Regions from separate parts of the Priestia sp. TSO9 genome, predicted to be linked through region 1. Evidence: predicted binding sites of a transcription regulator. Region 1 holds the regulator's gene; each other region holds the start of a gene.
The links. The regulator Rex, encoded in region 1, represses fermentation and respiration genes when NADH is low (regulators of the CRP and FNR family bind a similar motif). The targets are predictions, from matches to a motif close to TTGTGAAATATTTCACAA.
Positions count from the first base shown of each region.

Region 2: the regulator Rex is predicted to act here: its motif matches at 4,497-4,514, upstream of yeiL (transcriptional regulator YeiL).
Region 3: the regulator Rex is predicted to act here: its motif matches at 2,830-2,847, upstream of LJC66_RS26515 (anion permease).

Region 1 is NZ_JAJEKD010000005.1:4,650-12,840, reverse strand. It holds gene LJC66_RS01185 (DUF58 domain-containing protein) at 1-828, opposite strand, end outside; gene LJC66_RS01180 (AAA family ATPase) at 839-1,789, opposite strand; gene groL (chaperonin GroEL) at 1,948-3,579, opposite strand; gene groES (co-chaperone GroES) at 3,647-3,931, opposite strand; gene LJC66_RS01165 (CPBP family intramembrane glutamic endopeptidase) at 4,231-4,959, shown strand; gene LJC66_RS01160 (YdiK family protein) at 4,956-5,183, shown strand; gene tatC (twin-arginine translocase subunit TatC) at 5,209-5,964, opposite strand; gene tatA (twin-arginine translocase TatA/TatE family subunit) at 5,980-6,165, opposite strand; gene LJC66_RS01145 (redox-sensing transcriptional repressor Rex) at 6,219-6,857, opposite strand; gene LJC66_RS01140 (ABC-F family ATP-binding cassette domain-containing protein) at 7,316-8,191, shown strand, end outside.
Region 2 is NZ_JAJEKD010000010.1:64,004-72,194, forward strand. It holds gene LJC66_RS07845 (hypothetical protein) at 1-114, shown strand, start outside; gene LJC66_RS27690 (hypothetical protein) at 276-410, shown strand; gene LJC66_RS07850 (MerR family transcriptional regulator) at 895-1,299, shown strand; gene LJC66_RS07855 (DMT family transporter) at 1,289-2,200, shown strand; ZMP/ZTP riboswitch at 2,363-2,441, shown strand; gene LJC66_RS07860 (phosphoribosylaminoimidazolecarboxamide formyltransferase) at 2,490-3,656, shown strand; gene yeiL (transcriptional regulator YeiL) at 3,812-4,474, opposite strand; gene LJC66_RS07870 (class I SAM-dependent methyltransferase) at 4,583-5,218, shown strand; gene LJC66_RS07875 (cupin domain-containing protein) at 5,254-5,601, shown strand; gene LJC66_RS07880 (cysteine hydrolase family protein) at 5,831-6,367, shown strand; gene LJC66_RS07885 (LOG family protein) at 6,414-6,995, opposite strand; gene LJC66_RS07890 (MazG nucleotide pyrophosphohydrolase domain-containing protein) at 7,095-7,415, shown strand; gene LJC66_RS07895 (HD domain-containing protein) at 7,454-8,191, shown strand, end outside.
Region 3 is NZ_JAJEKD010000016.1:320,731-328,921, reverse strand. It holds partial or broken gene LJC66_RS28060 (PhoX family protein) at 1-982, opposite strand, end outside; gene LJC66_RS26520 (class I SAM-dependent rRNA methyltransferase) at 1,495-2,694, shown strand; gene LJC66_RS26515 (anion permease) at 2,974-4,407, shown strand; gene LJC66_RS26510 (alpha-amylase) at 4,438-5,889, opposite strand; gene LJC66_RS26505 (response regulator transcription factor) at 6,140-6,829, shown strand; gene LJC66_RS26500 (sensor histidine kinase) at 6,807-8,191, shown strand, end outside.

The DNA of each region.
Region 1 (8,191 bases):
ATCTCCAGCTAAAAGAAAATCGATTTTTTTACGCTTGGTTTCTTCATGAATGAGCATGGATGCCAGAAAGCTCATTCGTTCTTCAAAGTATAGAGAGCTTATAACATCTGCAATGATAATCATACTCCGTTCATGATAATGACCGAACTCTTTAGAAATCAACGTAGCTTTACGAGCCGTCGCCTTCCAATCGATAGATCCTAATCGGTCACCCGGCTGGTATTCTCTAATGCCTGTCACTAACGTAGTAGATTGATTCCCCGTGGAAACTTCATTTTTTCCTTCTTCTATTCCCGCTAAAAGAAACGGGATATCTATCTCATGGATTTGAGGATATACGATAAACCGCTGCTGCAGCGGATAATATGCCTTCTTTTTTACAATTCCTAATAAATCACTCAATTCAATCGAAATCGTAAAAAATTCATATTCTCCTCTTTCTACAAACGATCTTTCATGCGGAATAACAGCATTTCGTTGAAAAAGCGGATAAATTGTTCTTTCTTCTTGATCTAAAAGGTTACTCTCCTCTTTCACTGCTGCCATATAAACAGGAAAACCCGAGGAGCGTGTAATATGAATGTCATACGAAAGATGATCTCCAGCGAATCGAGGCTGTAGCTTCACATCACGAGTAACATTCCACTTCTTTAACGGATAAAGCAAAACGGCTGCCGCATATAATCCAAAAGGTAAGAAGCTATAAAATAAAAACCAGCTGACAAAGCCCCCTTGAAACATCGCGTAAGAAAACGTAGCAGCAAAGATGCAGAATAAAACGAACCAGTCCCTACATTTATTCCATATCACTTTTATATACTGTTTCATAAAGTACCTCTTACCTTTTAACAGGTACTTTCGTATCAGCCATAATTTGCTTCATCACATCATCCGCTGTTAAGCCGCTGTACTGGGTATCAGATCTTAGCATTAATCGATGTGCACACACATACGAAGCAAGCTCTTGAACATCATCAGGAAGACAGTAATCTCTTCCCTTCACTAACGCATATGCTTGAACGGCCTTCATAAAGGAAACCGTTCCACGAGGACTGATACCTAACGAAACATGTGGATGAGAGCGCGTTTTGCGAATGATTTCGATGATATAGTGCTTGATCGCATCATCTACATAAATACTGCTTACAGTTTTTTGAGCCTGTACTAATTCTGGAATGCTCATGACGGGTTTGACATCTTCAAGATTAACTTGAGTCGATACGCCGTTTAAAATTTGAAGCTCCTCTTCCTGCGTAGGATACCCCATGCTTAATTTGAATAAAAATCGATCCAGCTGCGCTTCTGGCAAATGATAGGTCCCATCAAAATCAACAGGATTTTGAGTAGCCATCACAAAAAAAGGCGCTGGAATTTCCCGGGTGATACCATCGGTTGTTACATGATGCTCAGCCATTGCTTCTAAAAGCGCCGATTGTGTTTTAGGAGAAGTCCTGTTAATCTCATCAGCGAGTACAATGTGGCTCATGATAGGACCTGGACGAAAATGAAATTCCATGTCTTTTGGACTGTAAATAGAAACACCTGTTACGTCGGACGGCAGCAAATCGGGCGTGAATTGAATTCGTTTAAATTCTGCATCAATCGATTTGGCCAGTGCCTTCACGAGCATCGTTTTCCCCACACCCGGCACATCTTCAAGCAAAATATGCCCCTTTGCAAGCAAAGCAACCAAACTCAACGTAGATACATGACGCTTTCCAATTACAATTTGATCGATGTTTTCTAATACTTGGTTTAATTTATTATTAATATGATCCAGCTGAATCAACGAAGCTCCCCCTTAAAACTCAGTTAAGCCTTGAGTTTAGTATGTTTTTCAATAAACATAGTACTATCTTAACAAATTTTAAAAAAATCTGAAAATATTAATGCACGCAAAAAAGCGACCAAGTGAGTACTTGGTCGCTTTTTTAGGTAGGGCAGTTATTACATCATGCCGCCCATTCCACCCATGCCGCCCATGTCAGGCATTACAGGTGCTCCGCCTTCTTCTGGCTTGTCAGCAACAACTGCTTCAGTTGTTAAGAACATAGCCGCTACAGAAGAAGCATTTTGAAGAGCTGAACGCGTTACTTTTGTTGGGTCAACGATACCAGTGTCTAACATGTTTACCCACTCGCCAGTTGCAGCGTTAAATCCAGTTCCAACTGCTTCGCCTTTTAGACGCTCAACGATTACTGATCCTTCTAAACCAGCGTTGTGAGCGATTTGACGTACAGGCTCTTCAATCGCACGTAATACGATGTTGATACCTGTAGCAGTGTCACCGTCAGCTTCGATGCTTGCTACTTTATTATAGATATTTACTAATGCAGTACCACCACCAGCTACGATACCTTCTTCAACCGCAGCACGCGTAGAGTTTAATGCATCTTCAATACGTAATTTACGTTCTTTTAACTCAGTTTCAGTTGCCGCACCAACTTTAATTACAGCTACGCCACCAGCAAGTTTTGCTAAGCGCTCTTGTAATTTTTCACGGTCAAACTCTGAAGTTGTTTCTTCAAGCTGAGCTTTGATTTGGTTTACGCGTGCTAGGATATCTTCTGCGTTTCCTGCACCGTTTACAACTGTTGTATTTTCTTTTGTTACAACAATTTTAGAAGCGCGACCTAATTGATCGATGCTTGCTGTTTTTAAGTCAAGACCAAGCTCTTCAGTGATTACTTCTCCGCCCGTTAGAATAGCAACGTCTTGTAGCATTGCCTTACGGCGATCACCGAAACCAGGAGCTTTAACAGCTACAGCTGTGAATGTACCGCGAAGTTTGTTCACAACTAATGTTGCTAAAGCTTCGCCTTCTACGTCTTCAGCGATGATTAATAGAGGCTTGCCTTGTTGAACAACTTGCTCTAATACCGGTAAGATTTCTTGAATGTTACCGATTTTTTTGTCTGTGATTAAGATGTATGGATCATCTAATACAGCTTCCATTTTATCTGAATCAGTTACCATGTAAGGAGATGCATATCCACGGTCAAACTGCATACCTTCTACCACTTCTAATTCAGTTGTGAAACCTTTTGATTCTTCAAGTGTGATAACGCCGTCGTTACCAACGCGCTCCATTGCTTCAGCAATTAATTGACCTACTTCTTCGTCAGCTGCTGAGATAGCTGCTACTTGAGCAATTGAATCTTTACCTTGAATTGGTTTAGAGATTGCTTTTAGTTCTTCAACCGCTACAGCTACTGCTTTTTCCATCCCTTTACGGATACCCATTGGGTTAGCACCAGCCGTTACGTTTTTAAGACCTTCTCTGATCATTGCTTGCGCTAAAACTGTTGCAGTAGTTGTACCGTCACCAGCAACGTCGTTTGTTTTGCTAGCAACTTCCGCTACTAATTTAGCACCCATATTTTCAAATGCGTCTTCTAATTCGATTTCTTTTGCGATTGTTACACCATCATTTGTAATAAGCGGTGAACCGAATTTCTTTTCTAATACAACGTTACGACCTTTTGGTCCAAGCGTTACTTTTACAGCATTTGCTAATGTATCTACACCACGTAGCATTGCGCGACGTGCTTCTTCGCTAAATTTAATGTCTTTTGCCATGTTCTTTGACCTCCTCAAGATGTTCTTAATAATCTATTTTTTACGTATGATAAGTTTGTGGTTAAAATTAGCCGATTACAGCTAAAATATCGCTTTCGCGTAAAATTAAGTATTCAGTACCTTCGTATTTCACTTCAGTACCCGCATATTTTGAGAAGATGATACGATCGCCCGCAGCTACTTCTAAAGCTACACGCTCACCGCTTTCTAATACTCGGCCTGTACCAACAGCAACAATCTTACCCTCTTGTGGTTTTTCTTTTGCACTGTCCGGTAACACGATACCGCTTGCTGTTTTTTCCTCAGATTTTACAAGTTCAATCACTACGCGATCACCTAATGGCTTTAACAAGTGAAACAACCTCCTCAAATAATATGTTTGCATTTTTATTAGCACTCAACCTCGACGAGTGCTAACACAATTATTATATTAAAACAAAGTGGGTTTTTTTTGCAAGTATTAAACAAAAAAAATTTAAAATTTACGACAACTACATATAATAGTCTTAGATTTCGACGATTTTGAGAAATAAAGCATTCTTTTCTCTGTTCAATAATATGTATGTTACAATACGAGCAAGAAGAAATTACTAACTTTACAGTACTTCTTCGACATATATACATAAAAACCTTTTAAAGGAGTATAGAAGATTGGAAAAACGTTATTGGTATGTTATCCTCACCTACATCCTTATGCAGTTTTCAGGAGTTGTTGGTATACCGCTGTTAAAATTAACAGGAATGTTTGATGACTATCCAGTTCGAACAGCGAATGTCCTGCTTTTGACTTATTGGACTATCATTAGCTTTATCCTTGGCTTACTTATTGTCTTACTGCTGCTGCGTCGTGACATGTCCATGCGTATAGAACATGCTGGAAAAACGATTGCTGTTGCCTGGTCAGTCCTTGGGGTGTTTCTCGCTATGGCTGGTCAAGCTGTAGCAGGTATGATCGAACACGCTCTTGGCATTACCCAAGTATCTGAAAACACACAAAATATTGTTAACCTTGTTAAAGCAACACCGTTCCTTATTGTCGTTACATCTGTTATTGGACCAATACTAGAAGAGATTATTTTCCGAAAGATTATTTTCGGCTCTCTTCACAAACGATACAATTTCTTTATCTCTGCATTTATTAGTTCCCTTATTTTCGCTGCGGTACACTGGGATTTTAAACATTTACTTGTGTATACAGCCATGGGATTTGTATTTGCATTCCTTTATGCAAGAACAAGACTAATTGTTGTACCTATTATTGCTCATGTTTTGATGAATACAATCGTTATTTTATCTCAAACTATTTTTGCAGATAAAATTATAGAAATGCAAAAACAAGCAGAACAAATGCAGTTTATTTTTGGAGGCATGTTTTTATGAAGAATATCCCTTTAACACGAGGGTTTATTTATATTATTATGGGGATTTTATTTACTTACTTGGCAATTCAAAATGCTCAGGAAACCGTGTGGAATTTCCCCACAATCTTATTTGCACTCGTAGCCGCATTCGATTTCAGGTTTGCGGTTCGCATCTTTATCTTGCACTACAAAATTAAAAAATTGCAGCAGCAATATAAAAATCAAGATGATTCATCTAAATAAAAAAACCACTGTTTCAGTGGTTTTTTTACATACTAACATCTTCTCTTTCTTGCTCTGCCCTTGCCTTTAACACTTTGCGATACGAAATGCGGGAAATAATGATGCTGATTTCATACAAAATTAAGAGCGGCACTGTCACCATCATGTGCGAGAGCAATTCCGGTGGTGTAATAAGTGCGGCAATAACTAGCAGTACGAAATAGGCATATTTTCGAATTTGAGATAAAAACATAGGCGTGATAATTCCTAATCTCGTCAAAAACATCACGACGACAGGAAGCTGAAACAACAGGCCAAAAGGCAGTGTGAGCTGCATTAAAAAAGAAAAGTATTCATTAATGCCAATCACTTGGTTTACATTCAGCTCATCAGAAACGCGCGTCATAAAATCGACGACAAATGGAAACAACACAAAATAAGAAAAAGAGACACCGCCGATAAAGAGAAAAATGGAAACAGGAATATATCCAAGCGTTACCTTCCGCTCTTTTTCATATAAACCAGGACTAATAAATGCCCAGAGTTGATACAGTGCAACAGGAGCTGCAAGTACACAGCCGATAATAACAGCAAACTGCATATAAATCTTAACTGGATCTGTTAGCCTAAATGCATTCATCGTTAAATTTTTTGCCTCATCAGCATGCTGTAAATAGACAATGACCTTATCCGCTATAAAGAAGCCGCCAATTGTGGCAATCACAAAGAAAAATAAAACAATTAAAATGCGTTTTCGCAGCTCTCCTATATGATCATATATTGACATTTCTTGTTCGGTCATACTATGATCACCCTCTTACTCTTTGTCATCTACTTGACGCTGTTTATCTTTTTCACGATCTTCTGATGCACCGCTAGCGGCATGCTTAAACTCTCTAAGCGTTTGGCCCACTGATCTTCCTAGCTCCGGTAACCGTTTCGGTCCAAAAATAAGCAGTGCTACAATCGCAATAATAATCCAACTGCCTGCTCCAATCCCCATATTCCCACTCTCCTTATTAATTTAGACTTAAGGAAATCGTAACATAGTCCGCCTTATTCAACAGGATAATTTTTCAAAAAGTAGACAAGCGACTGTAATTCTACAGCAAGATCAATATGGTGCAGTCGAATCTCATCCGGTACGTTTAAGCGTGCAGGAGTAAAGTTTAGAATCCCTTTAATTCCGCAACTCACTAAACGATCGGTAATTTGCTGAGCAACAGTGGCAGGAACGGTTAAAATCGCCACTGAGATATCATCACTCATATAATCTTCCAATTGGTCAAGGTGATAAACCGGCACGTCGCCTACTTTTGTACCGACTTTATCTTCTATCACATCAAAAGCGCACTCAATTTTGGTGTTATTATTTTTAATAAAATTATAATTTAAAAAGGCCGTTCCCAGATTCCCTACGCCAATCAGTGCTACTTTCGTTACTTCATCTTGGTCTAACGTTTTACGGAAAAATGTAAGTAAATAATTCACATTGTAGCCGTATCCCTTTTTCCCTAATGCTCCAAAGTAAGAAAAATCCCGGCGAATAGTAGCAGAATCAACTTTCACTGCCTCACTTAACTCCGCTGACGAAACACGCTGTTTACCAGAAGCATGCAAGTTTTTTAAAAAACGATAATAAAGCGGCAATCGTTTAGCCGTTGCTTGTGGTATTTTTAATTGTTCAGTGTTCACGTTGTACCCCCTCAGTTCATGTATGTCGTTACTAACATTTTCAAGTCATATTGCATTACCTTTCACAAAGCCTCAACCGCTTTGAGGTAGCGCTTCCAATTCTCTCTCTTTTCTCTTGTTTTATATATACTCCGCTTCACACCCCGACGCCTTTTGTCTATCCAGCACTACTTAAAGTCGGTAGCTAGAACGAAGCAATGTGCCCTTCAAAGGATTCGTTTGTTAGTCATGACGGGTTTTCTACATCCATCATATATAAGTTCAGAGATGCACTTATCTCTTATTTTAACATAGTATCCTGTATAAAATGTGCAGGTAAAATCATTTTATTTCATGAATCAAAACATTCGCTTCATCATTTGTCCTTGTCCCTCTACAAATTACAAACGCTTGTAAGAAGAACTTGTAGTTGAAAATATGTTAAAATACACTATGGATATACTACTAGAGGTGAAAAAATGATTATTCTACAATTGAACGGTATTACAAAATACTATGGGGCAGAACCCATTTTATCGAATATAAAGTTAGAAGTACAATCAAAAGACCGCATTGCCCTAGTGGGACGAAACGGTGCTGGTAAATCAACTTTATTAAAAATTATTGCTGAGCAGCTTTCTTATGACAGCGGAGAAATTATTAAACCTAAAGGTGTTTCCATTGATTATATGGGACAAGATACAGTTCTTGAGTCAACACTCTCCATATGGGAAGAAATGATGACGGTCTTTGCTCCGTTAAAGAAAATGGAAAAAGAATTACGTACGCTTGAAACGAAGATGGGTGATCCAGACATTTTTAATGATTCAGTTCAATACGAAAAACTAACCAAAGAGTACGACCAGCTTCAAGTAACGTTCAAAGATTTAGGCGGCTATCAATATGAAGCGGATACACGGTCTATTCTTCACGGTTTCCGTTTTTCAAACTTTGACTATAGCACCCCTATTTCCTCCTTGAGCGGTGGACAAAAAACGCGCTTGGCTCTTGCAAAACTGCTTTTAACAAAGCCAGACTTGCTTATTCTCGATGAGCCTACCAACCACTTAGATATTGAAACTTTAGCATGGCTGGAACAGTTTCTGCAAGGGTATGAAGGAGCTATTTTAATTGTTTCACACGATCGTTACTTCCTTGATAAAGTCGTAAATCAAGTGTATGAAGTCACACAAAAAACAACGGTCAAGTACACGGGCAATTACTCTAAATACCTTGTACAAAAAGCAGAGCGATATGAAAAAGAGTTGCGTCAGTATGAAAAGCAGCAAGATGAAGTCGCAAAACTGAATGATTTTATTCAGCGAAACATCGCCCGCGCATCGACTACAAAACGT
Region 2 (8,191 bases), on a different contig from region 1:
ATATGTTCTCAATCAAACAGGACCACGGATATTGATGGATGTACTACATTTTTTATTCATAAAGACGATGTAGAATTTATGTTTATTGCTGAGACTTTTAATCAAGATTTATAAAAATAAAGAGGAGCTTTAGCTCCTCTTTTCACTTCCTAGAATGTGGATTATGTTAACAATAATGTCGTATACAATAGGTTTTCAAAGATGCATTTGTATAAATAATGAAAATATGTAACTTTTATGGAATTCATTCGTATATATTATCAGGAGGGGATAATATGAATACATCGAGTATTAATTGGGCAGATATATCTTTCCAAATTTTTTGGTTAATTTTATTAGTTTCTATGGGCTTGTTTGTCTGGAAAGTTATTAATGTTAGAAAACAAAATAAGCGTTTTAATAAAAACTGATAAGATCTTTGTACATAGGAATGTGATTTTAAGAGAATGGTGGTACATCTAGATGGCTTGTTGCAATCATTGTAAACACAAATGGAATGCCAAGAGCGTATGGTTACTGGGTTTTTCTAAGAATGGTAAGAAGTGTCCTAAATGTAATAAAAGACAATTTGTTTCTTTTAAAGGTGCTAGTCCTTTAATAGGACTAGGCTATTTAAGTGGAGTAGTTGCTATACTCTTTATTGTTTTTTTTCCGTTTCTTGTAAAACTAACAGATAAAGAAGAAACAACATGGTAGTAAGTTAAAAATAAAAAACGTATCTTTAAGCCTTTAGAAATAAGTATCTAAAGGCTTTTTATTATTGGTTTCCGATAAGGCACATTATGTTAATTAAACGAAGAGGCTTAGAAAAAATCTGAGTCTTTTTTTATTGTTTGCAAATTAACCATTGACTTAGAGCTAACTCTAAGTTGTAACATCTAAATAAAGGAGGAAATAGAATTGTATAGTATATCTGAAGTTGCTACGAAAACAGGTTTTACAGCTCATACGCTACGTTATTATGAAAAGATTGGGTTATTGTCTTCACCATTAAGAAAAGGTGGAAAAAGAAGATATACGGAAGGTGAAATTCGTCTACTCAAATTTATGAAAATATTAAAACAAACAGGAATGTCTCTAGAGGATATTCAAGAATTTTTAAAGGATGGATGTCTCCTAGAAAATATTGGTTCTTCTGCCATTCAATTAAAAAAAATTCAAACGAGGGCAGATATTTTAAACAAACATTTACTTCTTCTAGAAAAACAAAAACAAGAGATTGAAACAGTTATGAACGTAACAAAAGAGAAATTAGGGACGTATGAAACAATGATTGGAGACTTGAAAAATGAAAAGTAGAATATACCTTATGTTGATAGGTTTCGCTATATTTACAGGTGCTACATTCAACCTGGCTAAGTATGCTGTTCAGTATTTCTCCCCTGCAAGTGCTGCGGCATGGCGATTTGGCATTGCTGCACTCGTTATGGTTCTTATATTAGGATTACAGAAACAAATAAAGTCAAAAACTATTAAGGTTCATTGGAAAATGTATATCTTACTTGGCATCATAGGGATTTTTGGGTTCAATGCTTTTTTCTTTTTAGGAATGCAATATACGTCTCCTTTAAACGGGGCTCTCATCATGGGAACTAACCCTTTGGTAACTGCAATTTTTGCTTATTTTATTTTAAAGAATTCTATTACAAAACAACAGATGGTAGGTATCTCTTTTGCTTTAGTAGGTGTTATTCTTGTCCTTACGCAAGGTTCGTTAGAAATTATTCAAACATTATCCATTTCTAAAGGTGATTTACTTATCTTAGCAGGGAATCTATGTTGGGCTTTATATGGTGTATTAGGAAGAAAATATTTGAATGGTAGTTCTTCGATGGAGACCACTACTTATACAATGATTGTTGGTTCTCTTTGTCTTTTAATCTTAGGAGCTTTTTCACCAAGCCCTCAGCCCTTGTCTCACGTTACGTGGTCAGCTTGGGGAGCTATTCTCTTTATGGCTCTATTTACAAGTGTATTAGGCTATTTGTGGTGGAATAAAGGAATGGCTACGATTGGTGCAAGTAATACGTCTTTATTTTTTAATTTAGTTCCAGTCGTCACCATGATGCTTTCTATTTTAACGGGTGCCCTTATTACATTACCTCAAGTGATAGGTACGTGTTTAGTTATTGTAGGTGTTTTAACAGCTTCTGGCTTTTTACGCTTACGAAAAAAACAAAAGATTTCAGCCTCAGTATAAGAATAAATTGGTAAAGTCTATATAGAAAATATATAGACTTTATTACTACCGGTAATACCTGTTGTGTAAATTAGATTTGTATATGATATATAATTAAAAAAGAAAAATTTGGATAAAGGTATTGTTAAAATTATTTTTATTATGTAAAATTTTCTTATAAAACAGACTATGTGTTACTGGCGTAAACATGGAGGACCATGAGGAAGCACATAGATAACGGCCGTACGCCTGGGCAAAGTATTTGAACATGAGTTCAAATACTTTTTTTATTTAGAAAGGAGATTTTTAAGTGAAAGAAATTTGTTTACGATATGGGATGAATCCAAATCAAAGTAAAGCTAACGTTCAGAATGCTGAGAACACGCCTATTAAAATCTTAAATGGAGAGGCGAGTTATATTAACTTCCTAGATGCATTAAATGCTTTTCAACTGGTCCGAGAGCTTCGACAGGCGACTGGTCAACCTGCAGCTGCATCTTTTAAACACGTAAGTCCAGCAGGTGCAGCTGTGTACTCTCCACTAAATGAGACACTTACTGGATCCTATTTTGTTGAAGGCCTAGGCCTGTCTCCTTTAGCGATTGCTTATGCAAGAGCGCGTGGGACAGATAGGATGTCATCGTTTGGAGATTGTGCTGCTTTTAGTGATGAAGTGGATATAACTGTAGCTACTCTCCTCAAAACAGAGGTTTCTGATATGATTGTTGCACCAAGCTACACTCAAGAAGCATTAGAGGCTTTGAAACAGAAAAAGAAAGGAAAATATCTAATTTTAGAGATTGATTCAAACTATGTGCCTGACCCAATTGAAAAAAGAATGGTATTTGGAATTACTCTAGAACAACAAAGAAATGATGTACAGATTGGGAAAGAAGTTTTTAATCGTATTGTTACTACTCAATGTAATATTCCTAAAAATGCAAAGAGAGATCTTCTTGTTGCTCTTATTACATTAAAATATACACAATCAAACTCCATTTGTTTCGCATTAGATGGCCAAACAATTGGAATTGGTGCTGGACAGCAGTCCCGTATTCATTGTACGAGGTTGGCTGCTGAAAAAGCTGATAAATGGTGGCTAAGACAACATCCAAGGGCCCTTAACATGAAGTTCAGAGAAGGCATTTCTCGTGTAGAAGTGAATAATGCAATTGATGGATGGCTTAATGATGATATTACTGAGGTAGAAAATGAGCACTGGAAACAATGTTTTGAGGAGGTCCCTGCTAGGCTAAGTAAGAGTGAAAAACGAGAATGGCTAAAAAGGTTAAAAGGCGTTTCCTATGCATCCGACGCTTTTTTACCTTTCCGTGATAATATCGATCGTGCGGCTCAAAGTGGCGTTAAATATGTGGTTCAAACAGGTAATTCTTTACGAGATGAACAAGTTACACAGGCAGCAAATGAATACGGGATGATCATGGCACATTCAGGTATACGTGTATTCCATCATTGAGCTATGAATTAAATATAATTAGTCCAAAAGAGCCAAGACTTATAAAGGGACTGGCTCTTTTAAACTGTTTTCGATACATATGATTATGGTAACTACCTTTTATATCATATACATATAATTATCTTTCTTATGAAACGAGGTTATTATGAGTGTCTTTAATTTAATTCAGCTAATTTTTTCAAACGTTCTTTGTCTCTAATAATGTAGCCTCGTGACTGCTTTTCAATAGTATTTGATTTACATAGTTGGGCTAGTACATGGAGTAGATGGCGATATGATACACCCAGGTATTCGCATACTTCAGTATGTTTTTCTTTATAAAAGTTATCATCAGCCGACAACATTATAAAAGCAGCAAGACGGTTCTCAAGTGGATAGGCCTGATTTTGTGTATACTTTGCTGAAATTCTAGTTGCTTTCTCGCTTAAAAAACTGCATAAATATCTGAGAAATATAACATCTGTTAAGAGCTTATTTTTACAGGTATCAATAGGAATAGCCAAACAAATGGTTTTTGTGATAGTTTGTATGGCTTTAGCATATCGTTGTGAATTTAATAGTTCCACTTCCCCCATAAATGTTGGAGCTTGTAAAAAATTAATCAAGGACACTTTCCCATTTTCGTGTGTAACATAGAGTTTTGCCTTACCTTCAACAAGATAATAAATATATTGAGGATAGGATCCTTCCTTATAAATAAATTCACCACGTTCAAATTCGCAGACCTGAATAAATGGAGTAATTGGAAAGGAAAAAAGTGATTGAATAGAGTATTTCTCGACATAGTAACTTTGCATAGGGTCGTTTAAAAATTTCATTTTTTCTCCTACTATTATAAAAATATGAGATATCTCACATTATTTTATGTTTTTACATGCTATGATGCAATCAAAGTTGATAGATCAATAGGGAGATGTTTCATAAAGATGATCAAACAAGATGAATATTGGAATGAAGTAGCTAATAAAAAAGAATTTACTACGCCTTTTCAACCTGAATTATTCCTAACACATGTTAATCACAATGCTGTCATATTAGATTATGGTTGTGGGTATGGACGGACTTTATTGGAATTAAGAAGCTACGATTATAACAATTTACATGGTGTAGACTTTTCAGAAGAAATGATTAAAAGAGCTAAGTTTCATAACTCAGAAATCGATTTTCAAGTTATTCAAAGTGGGAAGCTTCCTTTTCCTAATGATTCTTTGGATGCTGTCTTACTTTTTGCAGTTTTAACATGTGTTCATAAAAATGAGGAACAAAACGCTATTTTAAATGAGATTAAACGGGTACTAAAGCCAGGAGGTATTATTTACATCAACGATTTTCTACTAAATAGCGATGAAAGAAATAAATTACGTTATGAAAAGGGACTCACTAAGTATCATACATATGGGGTTTTTGAGTTACCAGATGGGGCTATTTTACGTCATCATAGCGAAGAACGCGTGAAAGAATGGATAGATCAATTTGAAACCTTAGCATATAAGAAATTAGAATATACAACTATGAATAGAAATCGTTCAAATGGTTTAGTGTATATGGGGAAATTAAATTGAATTTATTACAAAGAAAATATAAAGGGAGAATTGTAATGGTAGAGAAATTAGAGCTAGAAAAGATTAATCTTCAAGAAATTACAAAAGATATTAAAGATCAACACGTGAATTTTCCTGTATCGAATATTAATAATCACTGCCTTCGTATAGCTGTATTTTCAGGCGAATACAAATGGCACTATCATTCTAATTCGGATGAGCTTTTTATGGTTTTAGAGGGAGAACTTTTAATTGATTTTAAAGGTAAGGATACTGCTGTTTTAAAACCTAATGATACGTTACTTATACCAGCTGGAACCGTACATAGAACCAGAGCGAAGCAAAGAACAGTAAACCTTTGTTTTGAAGATATAAATGCTGATACGATAATTATTGATGAGTAAATAAAATAACATAACCACTGTAAAAGCCATTTAAGATAGGTCTTAAATGGCTTTTACGTATATACAGATAAATCCCGATAAAAACATTATGGTAACTACATTTATATACTATGTACATTTCAAAGAAAGCTAGATTTTGCAGGATCAAGCTATATAATATGAGATTTTAATTTGATATAATATTATTTTGAATTTTTTACCACAAAACTCAATAGGGGGATACAATTAAATGAGTGAAAAAACAGCTTTGTTGCTTATCGATGTTCAAAACATCATGTTTTCTTATGAAGGTGGATCTTTATGTAATGAACAACAAGTACTTAAAAATATTACTTCTCTAAGGGAAAAAGCACACAAATCTAATGTGCCAATTATCTATATACAGCATACAGACCCCAGTTCGGATAGTATGCTTAGTGAAGGAAAAGTCACATGGGAAATCCATCAGGATGTCGGCCCCATACCAACGGATATAGTTATTCAAAAATCTTCTTGGGACGCATTTTATCAAACAACTTTATACAAAAAACTTCAGGAACTTGAAATCGGAAAATTAGTCATTGCAGGTATGCAAACTGAATTTTGTTTGGATACTACTTGTAGGAGAGCATATAGCTTAGGGTATAAAGAGAATATCTTAGTAAAAGATGCCCATAGCACATTTGATACGGCTGTGCTTTCAGCTTCTAAAATAGTAGAACATCATAATAATATGCTAGGTGGCAGATTCGTTACATTAAAAGAAGTAAACGAAATTATATTTTAAGCTAACAAAAAAACAGGATTAGATAGTGTCTAATCCTGTTTTTTTGTTAGCTTTGTGCTTTTGTGATATATGTTTTAACTGAAGGAGGTTGATATGTATTGAATTGATCTAATAAACCTTGTGGTTCTGTATCTACAAGAGCCATAGAACGATATTTTTCCTGTAGAAATTGTTCTTCTGTCATGTGATTAAATAAAGAAATAAGTGGTGTGTAATAATCATTAATATTTAATAATCCGCAAGGCTTCTGATGTAACCCTAACTGAGCCCATGTGAAAATCTCAAAGAATTCCTCTAGTGTACCTGGACCACCTGGTAATGTAATGAATCCATCTACAAGTTCAGCCATCTTGGCTTTTCTCTCGTGCATAGATTTAACAACGATAAGCTCTGACAGGTTTTTATGAGAAATTTCTCTTTCTTCAAGGAAAGTAGGCATGACGCCAATGACATGTCCGCCAGCTTCCAACACGGCATCAGCCACAGCACCCATTACTCCAACACTTGCTCCACCATATACGAGCGAAATATTACGTTTAGCAAGTTCTTTTCCCAGGTCCTTTGCACCTTGAATATAAAGGTCAGATGCTCCATTACTTGATCCACAAAATACAGCTATTCTTTTCATAAAGATCCCCTCCTATGTAATCACCGTTATTGATTATACATAATAATGGATGATTTGGTAAACTTAGTTGAAGTTAAAAAAGGAAGGTGGAACCATTTAATGAACGTAACAGAATTTCAACAATGGGTAAAGGACTACTACAAAATGAGAGGTTGGTCAGATTTAGATATCTTTATTCGAATTGGTTTTCTTGCCGAGGAAACAGGTGAAGTAGCACGAGCTATTAGGGCTTTAGAAATCGGAAGGGATCGACCAGATGAAGTAACTGGAACTTTGGAAGAAAATAAGAAAGAATTAACGGAAGAACTAGGAGATGTGTTAGGTAACTTGATTGTTATTGCTAACAAATATGATATTTCTTTAGAAGAAATATTCAGTTCGCATAAAGAGAAGCTTGCAGAGCGTTATTCTACTAAATGATATAGATGTGACAAAAGAAGGGAAAGTGAAGTCGTTTTATGAAAATTCATGATTTCATTTATGGATCTTTTCACTTAGAACCAGTCCTAGCAGAATTAATACATACTGAGCCCCTTCAGAGGCTGAAAAAGATTCACCAAGGTGGCGCAAGTTATTTAGTGAATCCAAAGTGGAATGTAACACGATTTGAACACTCTGTAGGTGTCATGCTATTGATTAGAAGGTTAGGTGGATCTATAGAAGAACAAATAGCTGGCTTATTACATGACGTTTCTCATACAGCTTTTTCTCATGTCATAGATTTTGTTTTAAATAATCCAGAACAGGATTTTCACGATCAAATATTTGACAAAATAATTCAATCATCAGAAATCCCTTCTGTTTTACAAAAGCATGGATTTAATATTTTGTCTATATTGCCTATTGAGAAATGGTCCTTATTAGAACAACCTCTTCCTTTGCTGTGTGCAGACCGCATCGATTATACGCTTCGTGATTTATCTACCTATAATATGATTTCTTCAGACAATGCTTGTAAATTTGTAGATGAATTAAGAGTGGTTGACGGCAAAATTTTTTTAAAAACAATTGAGGCTGCAGAATGGTTTGTTAAAGCTTATTATACGGAGGTCATTGACTTCTTTCTTCATCCATCAAATGTATATGGGTATGCTATACTAACGGATATATTAAAGATCGCAATGGCCAAGGAGATTATTCATTTTGATGACTTATTATCGGATGATGAAACAGTTTGGAGAAAGTTAATTGACAGC
Region 3 (8,191 bases), on a different contig from region 1:
CATTGTTCGTACTCGTTTGTTTAAACTTTGCCGCATAAAGAGTTCCTGCTGAGAAGTCTTTTTCCTTATCTGCTACATACATAAACATCATGGTATTAGACCCATCGTCTCCAAAAAGAGTGGTTTTGTTATCTGGAAGTACCTGCATCATTTCGTGTGAAAAACGGCCTGTGCTGTAATGTTTTACGACGGATGCATGGCCGCTTTCATCCACTGAAATTTCTGGAATCTAGCCGTAGTAGTAAGGATTTGCTTTTGACGTGTCGCCGAAATAAAGCTTAGCGAAGTTCGTGACGTCTTTATAAGAGCTGGATGAAGGATCTTCAAAAGCACGTGCATCAGGCTCATATTCTTCTGACCCAAGGTGAGTACCCCAATCCGTTGTAGAGCCATTACACGGCGTCCACAAACCATTTACATTAGAAAAATCAATTTTTTTAGCATGGTTGACGGTTAGGTTTCCTGTTTTATCATCTCGGTCAACTTGTGTAAGCGTCATTGAAGCAGGAAGACCGGAAATTTCTTTTCCAGCATTATTAACAGATTCATATTCATAATGTGAAATAATATAAGACTTACCGTTGATGGTGATAAAGCTGTTTGAATCCGGTGCGTCTGATACGTACGGTGATGGCTTATCAGGAACGCTTCGGTCAATAATCGGATCCCCGTTTGCATCGATCGGTGTACCTGCGGCGATTAATTCCCCTTTATTATCGACAATTTTATCTTTTGAAAGAAAGAGCTGGTTATAGTTAAGCGGCGTTTTTTCAACGCTTCCATCTTTATACGTTACTTTTACAGATGCCTCTGTATACGTTTTAATCATATTTTCAATCGTAGTAGGTGCTTTCATTGGCTGAAACTCGACGCTTTTGATTTGTTTTGGATGTTGAATTGGATGATGCTCTGCTGCAAAAGCAGAAGCGGCGCTAGAAGCTAAGAAGGTGAGAGATAGTCCAAAAGATACTCGTTTTTTCATGGTTGATAACCTCCGAATCGTATTCATACACTTATTAAATCATTTGGTTGTTGAGGAAATATAAAGAGAAGAGCTGGATTTGTTGAGCTGTTGTTAAGAACGTTGAACATTTATATGACAAGTTTAACTAGAAGTTATTCAGCTATCTTTTAGAATTTGTTCAGATAGTATTCAGCTGGGCTTCACAGTGAATTCATGTTCCGCTCTTACAATAAACACATAGCTAAAGGCGACAAAAAGCACTTTGGCTCGTACAGCAAAAGTGAAAGGTATTTTAGCAGAAAAAAACGTCACTCAGTTCAATGCTTATACGGGACAAGAGTGCTCATAATTTTTTATCTTAATACATTTCATTTTTCATTCATATCAAGCAGAGGGTGCTTCAAGGCATCTTCTGCTTTTCTATTTATAACTAGAAACGGAGCTGTTTATCTATGTTAAGATAAATGTAGATTATTGTTGTAAAATGGATAGAACTAGAATGAAATAAATTAAATAGATAGGGTGTACACATGAGAAAAGAAGTACAAGTTATAGCCAAAGAAGCTTTTATTAAAAAAGTGAATAAAGGTTATCCACTCATTGAAAAAGATGCGCTTGTTGATGGTCATAAACTGCAAGAAGAAGGCGTTATTATTAACTTAGTCACTCCGAAGAATCAATTTTTAGCCAAAGGCTATTATGGAAAACAAAATAAAGGTTACGGATGGATTCTTTCGAAAAAGAAAAATGAGCAAATTGACGCGGCGTTTTTTGCTAGAAAAATTCAGCAAGCTATTGCCTCTCGTCATGATTTTTATGCATCTGAAGACACAACTGCTTTTCGCGTATTTAATAGTGAAGGTGACGGAATCGGCGGCTTAATTATTGATTATTATGACGGATATTACGTCATTAGCTGGTATAGTGAAGGAATTTATCAATTTAAAGAATACGTCATTGAAGCCTTAAAGTCTGCGCCTAATTTTAAAGGGCTGTACCAGAAAAAACGTTTTAACGTAAAAGGGCAGTATATTGAAGAAGATGATTTTGTAGCAGGGGATAAAGGTGAGTTCCCTCTTATTGTAAAAGAAAATGGTATTCGTTTTGCCGTTTACTTAAATGACGGAGCGATGGTGGGAGTCTTTTTAGATCAGCGAGACGTCCGTAAAACGATTCGAGATAAATATGCAAAAGGAAAGACCGTGCTAAATATGTTTTCGTATACAGGCGCATTTTCAGTGGCGGCCGCTCTTGGAGGAGCTGCGAAAACAACAAGTGTCGATTTAGCCAATCGCAGCTTGGCAAAAACAATTGAGCAATTTAGTGTAAATGGAATTGATCACGAAGCACAGGACATTATCGTAGAAGATGTTTTCAAGTATTTCAAATATGCGGTCAAGAAGAACATGACGTTCGATCTTGTGGTGCTAGATCCGCCGAGCTTTGCCAAGTCGAAAAAGCATACGTTCAGCGCGGCAAAAGACTACAAAGATTTATTAAAAGAAGCTATTGCTCTTACAAAGCCAAACGGTGTCATTGTGACATCTACGAATGCAAGCAATTTTGATATGAAAAAATTCCATTCGTTTATTGAAAAAGCTTTTAATGAAAAAGGTGAACGTTACAAAATGATGGAGCAGTTCGCTCTTCCAGCTGATTTTAAAACAATAAAAGAATTTAAGTCAGGTAATTATTTAAAAGTCGTATTTATTCAAAAAGTAAATCGCTAAATGCAAGGCTGCATGATGAACTCATGCAGTTTATTTATTTTTAATAAAATAACGCTTACAAGCTATTTTGAAGGGAATAAAATGAAGGTAAGAGATAAATATTGTCAATATATATGATAAAATAATAAAGGAATTATGCTCAACACTTCACAAATTTACAATATCATCCTTACGAAACGTATTTTTACAATTATTTTATTTTAAATGGGATAAGTATTGAGTACGAAGTGGAAAGAGCATACTATTACTATTATTTAAAAACATGAAAGGAGAAAGATTATGGCTGAAACAACAAAAAAGCCTGCCGGCGAAGTGAAATTTATTCCTTTATTAATTTGTCTGGCAATCGGACTTATTTTATGGTTTATTACACCTCCGTGCGGACTTGATTTGAAGGCTTGGCACTTATTCGCTATTTTTGTGGCTACTATCGTAGGGCTTATCATTAAACCATTGCCATTGGGCAGTGTGGCTATTTTATCTTTAACCATTATTGTATTAACTAATACATTAACACTTGAACAATCGCTCAGCGGTTTTCAAAATACGACGATTTGGTTAATCGTTATTGCATTCTTTATTTCTAGAGGTTTTATTAAGACTGGTCTAGGAACAAGGGTTGCCTATATCTTCGTTCGTTTGTTCGGTAAAAAGACGTTGGGACTATCGTATTCTCTTATCGTAAGTGACTTGCTTTTATCACCTGCAATGCCGTCTAATACAGCACGAGCTGGAGGAATTATTCTTCCCATCATTCGTTCTTTATCCGAAACATACGGATCGAGAACTGGAGACGGTACGGAGCGCAGAGTCGGCGCTTTCTTAACAAAAGTATCGTTTCAAGGAGATATGATCACATCCGCTATGTTCGTAACAGCAATGGCGGCCAATCCTCTTGCCGTTAAAATGACGGAACAAATTACAGGCAAGACTATTTCATGGGTTGGCTGGGCAGCGGCTGCAATCGTACCTGGAATTATTAGTTTAATTGTTATTCCACTCGTTATTTATAAGCTGTATCCGCCAGAATTAAAAGAAACGCCGGAAGCATCTGAAATTGCAGCAAAAAAACTAAATGAAATGGGTCCGCTAAAGAAAGAAGAATGGTACATGATTGGCGTGTTTTTACTTCTTCTTGTGCTGTGGATTTTTGGCGCTAATTTAAATATTAATGCAACAACAACTGCTTTTATTGGTCTATGTGCGCTTCTTTTAACGCAAGTGTTAAGCTGGTCGGACATCAAAAAAGAACAGGGAGCATGGGATACATTAGTCTGGTTTGCTGTATTGGTTATGATGGCAACTTTCTTAAATGATCTAGGCATGATTCCTTGGTTCAGTGATCTGATGAAAGGCACTGTTAGCCATATGTCTTGGATGACGGCGTTGATCGTATTAGCTATTGCATATTTTTATTCTCACTACTTTTTTGCGAGTAACACGGCTCACGTCAGCGCTATGTACGCAGCATTTTTATCTGTCATCGTGGCCGCTGGTGCGCCTCCGTTACTGTCAGCATTAATTTTAGCGTTCTTTAGCAATTTATTTGGCTGTTTAACTCACTACGGAAGTGGACCGGCACCGGTGTTCTTCGGTAGTGGATATGTAACGCAGCAAAAATGGTGGTCGCTCGGCTTTTTAATTTCAATTATTCATATTATCATTTGGATTGGAATTGGCGGCTTGTGGTGGAAACTGCTAGGTCTATGGTAAAAAAACAGTGGCGCAGGCCACTGTTTTTTTTTATGCTTCAGCCCAAACGGATACAGAGCCGCCATTTACAGGGAACTGTCCGTAGCCATCTTCTTCAATCACGACTTGGTCCTCTCGGTTGTTTGTGAAGTCAATCCACGTTTGTCCACTTCGGTGTTCGCCGACGAACATTCTCTTTTCGCCATCTTCGCCGTTTGACATCACCACAGCGCATCCAGACTTCTCAAATTCCTCTACACCATGCCTTACCCATCCAATGGTATTCGGGTGATCAAAATAATCGTCTTGCTGGCCGTATGCTTTGTCATAGCGTACATGCAAGAGAGCGGAAATATCTTTTTCTTTTCCCTCAATTGGGTGCTCTCCGCCTATTCCAAAATAGTCTCCGTAAAACACACAAGGATAGCCGTCTTCACGAAGTAAAATTAGAGCGTAAGCACTTTGTTTGAACCAATCTTCTACCCAAGATTCTAAAGATTCATTTGGCTGAGAGTCATGGTTATCTACAAATGTGACAACATTCAACGGGTGAGTCTTGACTAATGTATCATCAAAAATCGTGGTTAAATCAAAATCTCTTCCTTGCTGAGAGGCTTCATGCAGTTTATAGTGCAGCGATACGTCAAACAAATCGATTTGATAATCAATCACGTCTAGGAATTCCTGACAGGCTGTTAACTCTGGGTTCCAAAACTCTCCCACAAAGTAAAAGGGCTTTTCTTGAGAAGAGGACAATTCGTGGGCAAATTCTTTAATAAAATCGTGGTTAATATGTTTAATGGCGTCTAATCGATAACCGTCGCACTGCAGAGTGTCTGCTAACCATTTTCCCCATTTGATCATTTCTTCTCGAACTTCAGGATGATCGTAATCAATATTCGCAAACATTAAATAATCGTAGTTGCCAAACTCTTGATCCACATTTTCGTTCCAGCTTTTGTTTTCTCCGGCAATACGAAAAACGCCTTCTTTTCCATTTTTATCATCGTAATCAGTGCCGTTAAAATGATTAAAGTTCCATTTGAAAGAAGAATATTGATCGCCGCGCCCTTCAAATGTAAACTTTGTCCACCCTTCAATTTCAAAAGGTTCAGAAATTTCTTCTGTTCGGTTCATGGGGTCCACTTCAATGACGTGGAACGTTTCTTTTTCATCTGCTGCAGCTTTATGGTTCATTACAATATCCACATAGACATTAATTCCATGATTATGACAGGCATCAATCGCTTCATGCAGCTCTTGCTTGGTTCCATACTTTGTACGAACGGTTCCTTTTTGATCAAATTCGCCAAGATCGTATAAGTCGTAAACGCCGTAGCCGTTATCCTCTGATGAAACACCTTTTGTAACCGGGGGAATCCATACGGAATCAATTCCTTGTTCTTTTAGTTGAGGAGCGAGCTCTTTAAGGCGTTGCCAATGCTCGCCATCAGCCGGCACATGCCATTCGAAAAATTGCATAATTGTATGATTCCGTTCCAAGTTAAATCATCCTCCTTTTAAATAAAAAGATATAATCGCTCACGGATAGTTCTTTAGAATCAAATGAGGAATTGATTATATTTTTTCTTTTAACGTTCCTGTTATCCCTATTCTTTAAACCTTTTTCAACATATGAAGCTTAAGAAAATCTTAAGATTTCCCCTTCCTTTTTCTTAAGAAATGCAGTTTACAATAAAATCCATAGACGAAATGACCCATGATATACTTTTGAAAGGAGTGTGAGAAATTAATGAACGAATATGTGGTTTTAGTCGTAGACGATGAGCAAGAAATCCGTAATGGCATTGCTATTTATTTGAAAAATGAAGGCATTAAAGTCTTTACGGCCAAAGATGGAATCGAAGCCATAGAGATACTAAATAAAGAAAAAGTTCACTTAATTATTCTTGATATTATGATGCCAAGGCAAGACGGCATTTCAACGACGTTTAAAATCCGAGAACAGAAAAATATCCCGATTATTATGCTGAGCGCTAAAAGCGAAGATGCAGATAAAGTACTCGGTCTGCAGGTAGGAGCAGATGATTATGTGACAAAGCCTTTTAAACCATTAGAACTGATAGCGAGAGTTAAATCACAGTTAAGAAGATATGTGACATTAGGTACATATGAGGAAACAAAGACGATTGATATCCGAGGTCTCGTACTTGATATTGAGGCTAAGTCCGTCACTCTTGACGGGGTATTCATTAAGCTGACTCCCATTGAGTATAAAATTGTAGAGTTATTAATGAAAAATGCAGGGAGAGTTTTTTCCATACATGATATTTATGAACGTGTATGGAATGAACCAGGCTACAACGCAGAAAATACAGTAGCGGTACACATTAGAAAAATAAGAGAAAAAATTGAGATTGAACCAAAAAATCCGAGATATGTAAAGGTTGTGTGGGGACTTGGATACAAAATGGAAAAGTAGCGTCATTTCAGCTATAGGGATTATCTTGTTTTTATTTGGTTTAGGAGCAACTATTTCTTCAATTAGTAACGTGCATAATCTATTAAAAACAAACTATTTACAAAAAAGCAGCTATGTAAAATCAGAAGACTTCAAAAAGCAAATAAGTCGTTTTACAAATGATCTCTACCTTTTAGAATTGACACAAAAAGATAAGAATACCGTTAATGCAAATAAGATAACAGAAGAAGAGATTGAGTCGTATCGATATACGGAAGGAACATTAACAGAACAAATAAAAAACGTGCACGATAAATATGAAGAAAAAATAGAAGACGCTAAGCAGGCAAAGAGCAAAAACGTTGAAGCTGCCTATGTAAAGCAGCAGGATCTAGAAGTTAAAAACATTCAAAAAAAGTTTCAAGATGATCAATTCGTTCGAGAAGAAATAATGAAAAACAAAAAACTCGAAATGAAGAAACTATATGATGAAGCTTTTGATCGACAAAAAATATTATCTCAATATAAAAAAGACATCATGTATTATTTAAAAGATAAGAACACAAACAAAATATATACGAACATCCAAAACGCAGGCAAAGAAGATGTTAATCAATTAGTAAAACAGAAAAATATATTGTATAAACATACTTATTCAGCTCAATCACCACTGGTGTTCCAAGCAGATGAATATAAAAATTCATCGTTAAGCAGTGAGGTAGACTCAGAGATCCCAACCCGGTATTTAAAGCAGAAGTTTACGGGTATAATTGCTGTTCCTGAAAAAGAAACCTTCATTAGTCCTTTATTTGATGAATATAACTATTATCATCATCAAAATGTAGCGTTTCTCGTGTATGCATTTTCAGGGATACTAGCTCTGTTAATAGGTTACTTTATTTATAAAAAAACAATAACTGGACATTTAAAAGAAATAACAAGACAAACTGCAGTACAGAGGGTTTATAAAAAAATACCTTTAGATATTTGTATAATTGTTTTTCTTTTATACTCATTTTTTACATTAAGTCTAGTTCTGAACGGCTATCCTGCTTCTTTATTAGAATCATATAAGCATGTTGCTACGTTCTTCTTTTATATGATAGCAATATCTATAGCTATTTCCCTATGGGCACTTCAAGTATTTCTACTGTTTCAGCGTATGCGCACAATAGATGATATAAAAGAAGAATATAAAAGAGCGTGTGTTTATCAAGTAATTTATTTTCTTCAATCTATTTTTATTATCAGACATATTGGCATGCATATAATGGTTGTAGTGCTGCTTTTAGTGTTTGCCGTGTTTGCTGTTGCAACTCTATTGACTAGTGGATCTATGTTTGCAGAACAAGTATCCATACTGTACTTAGCTATAGGCAGTGT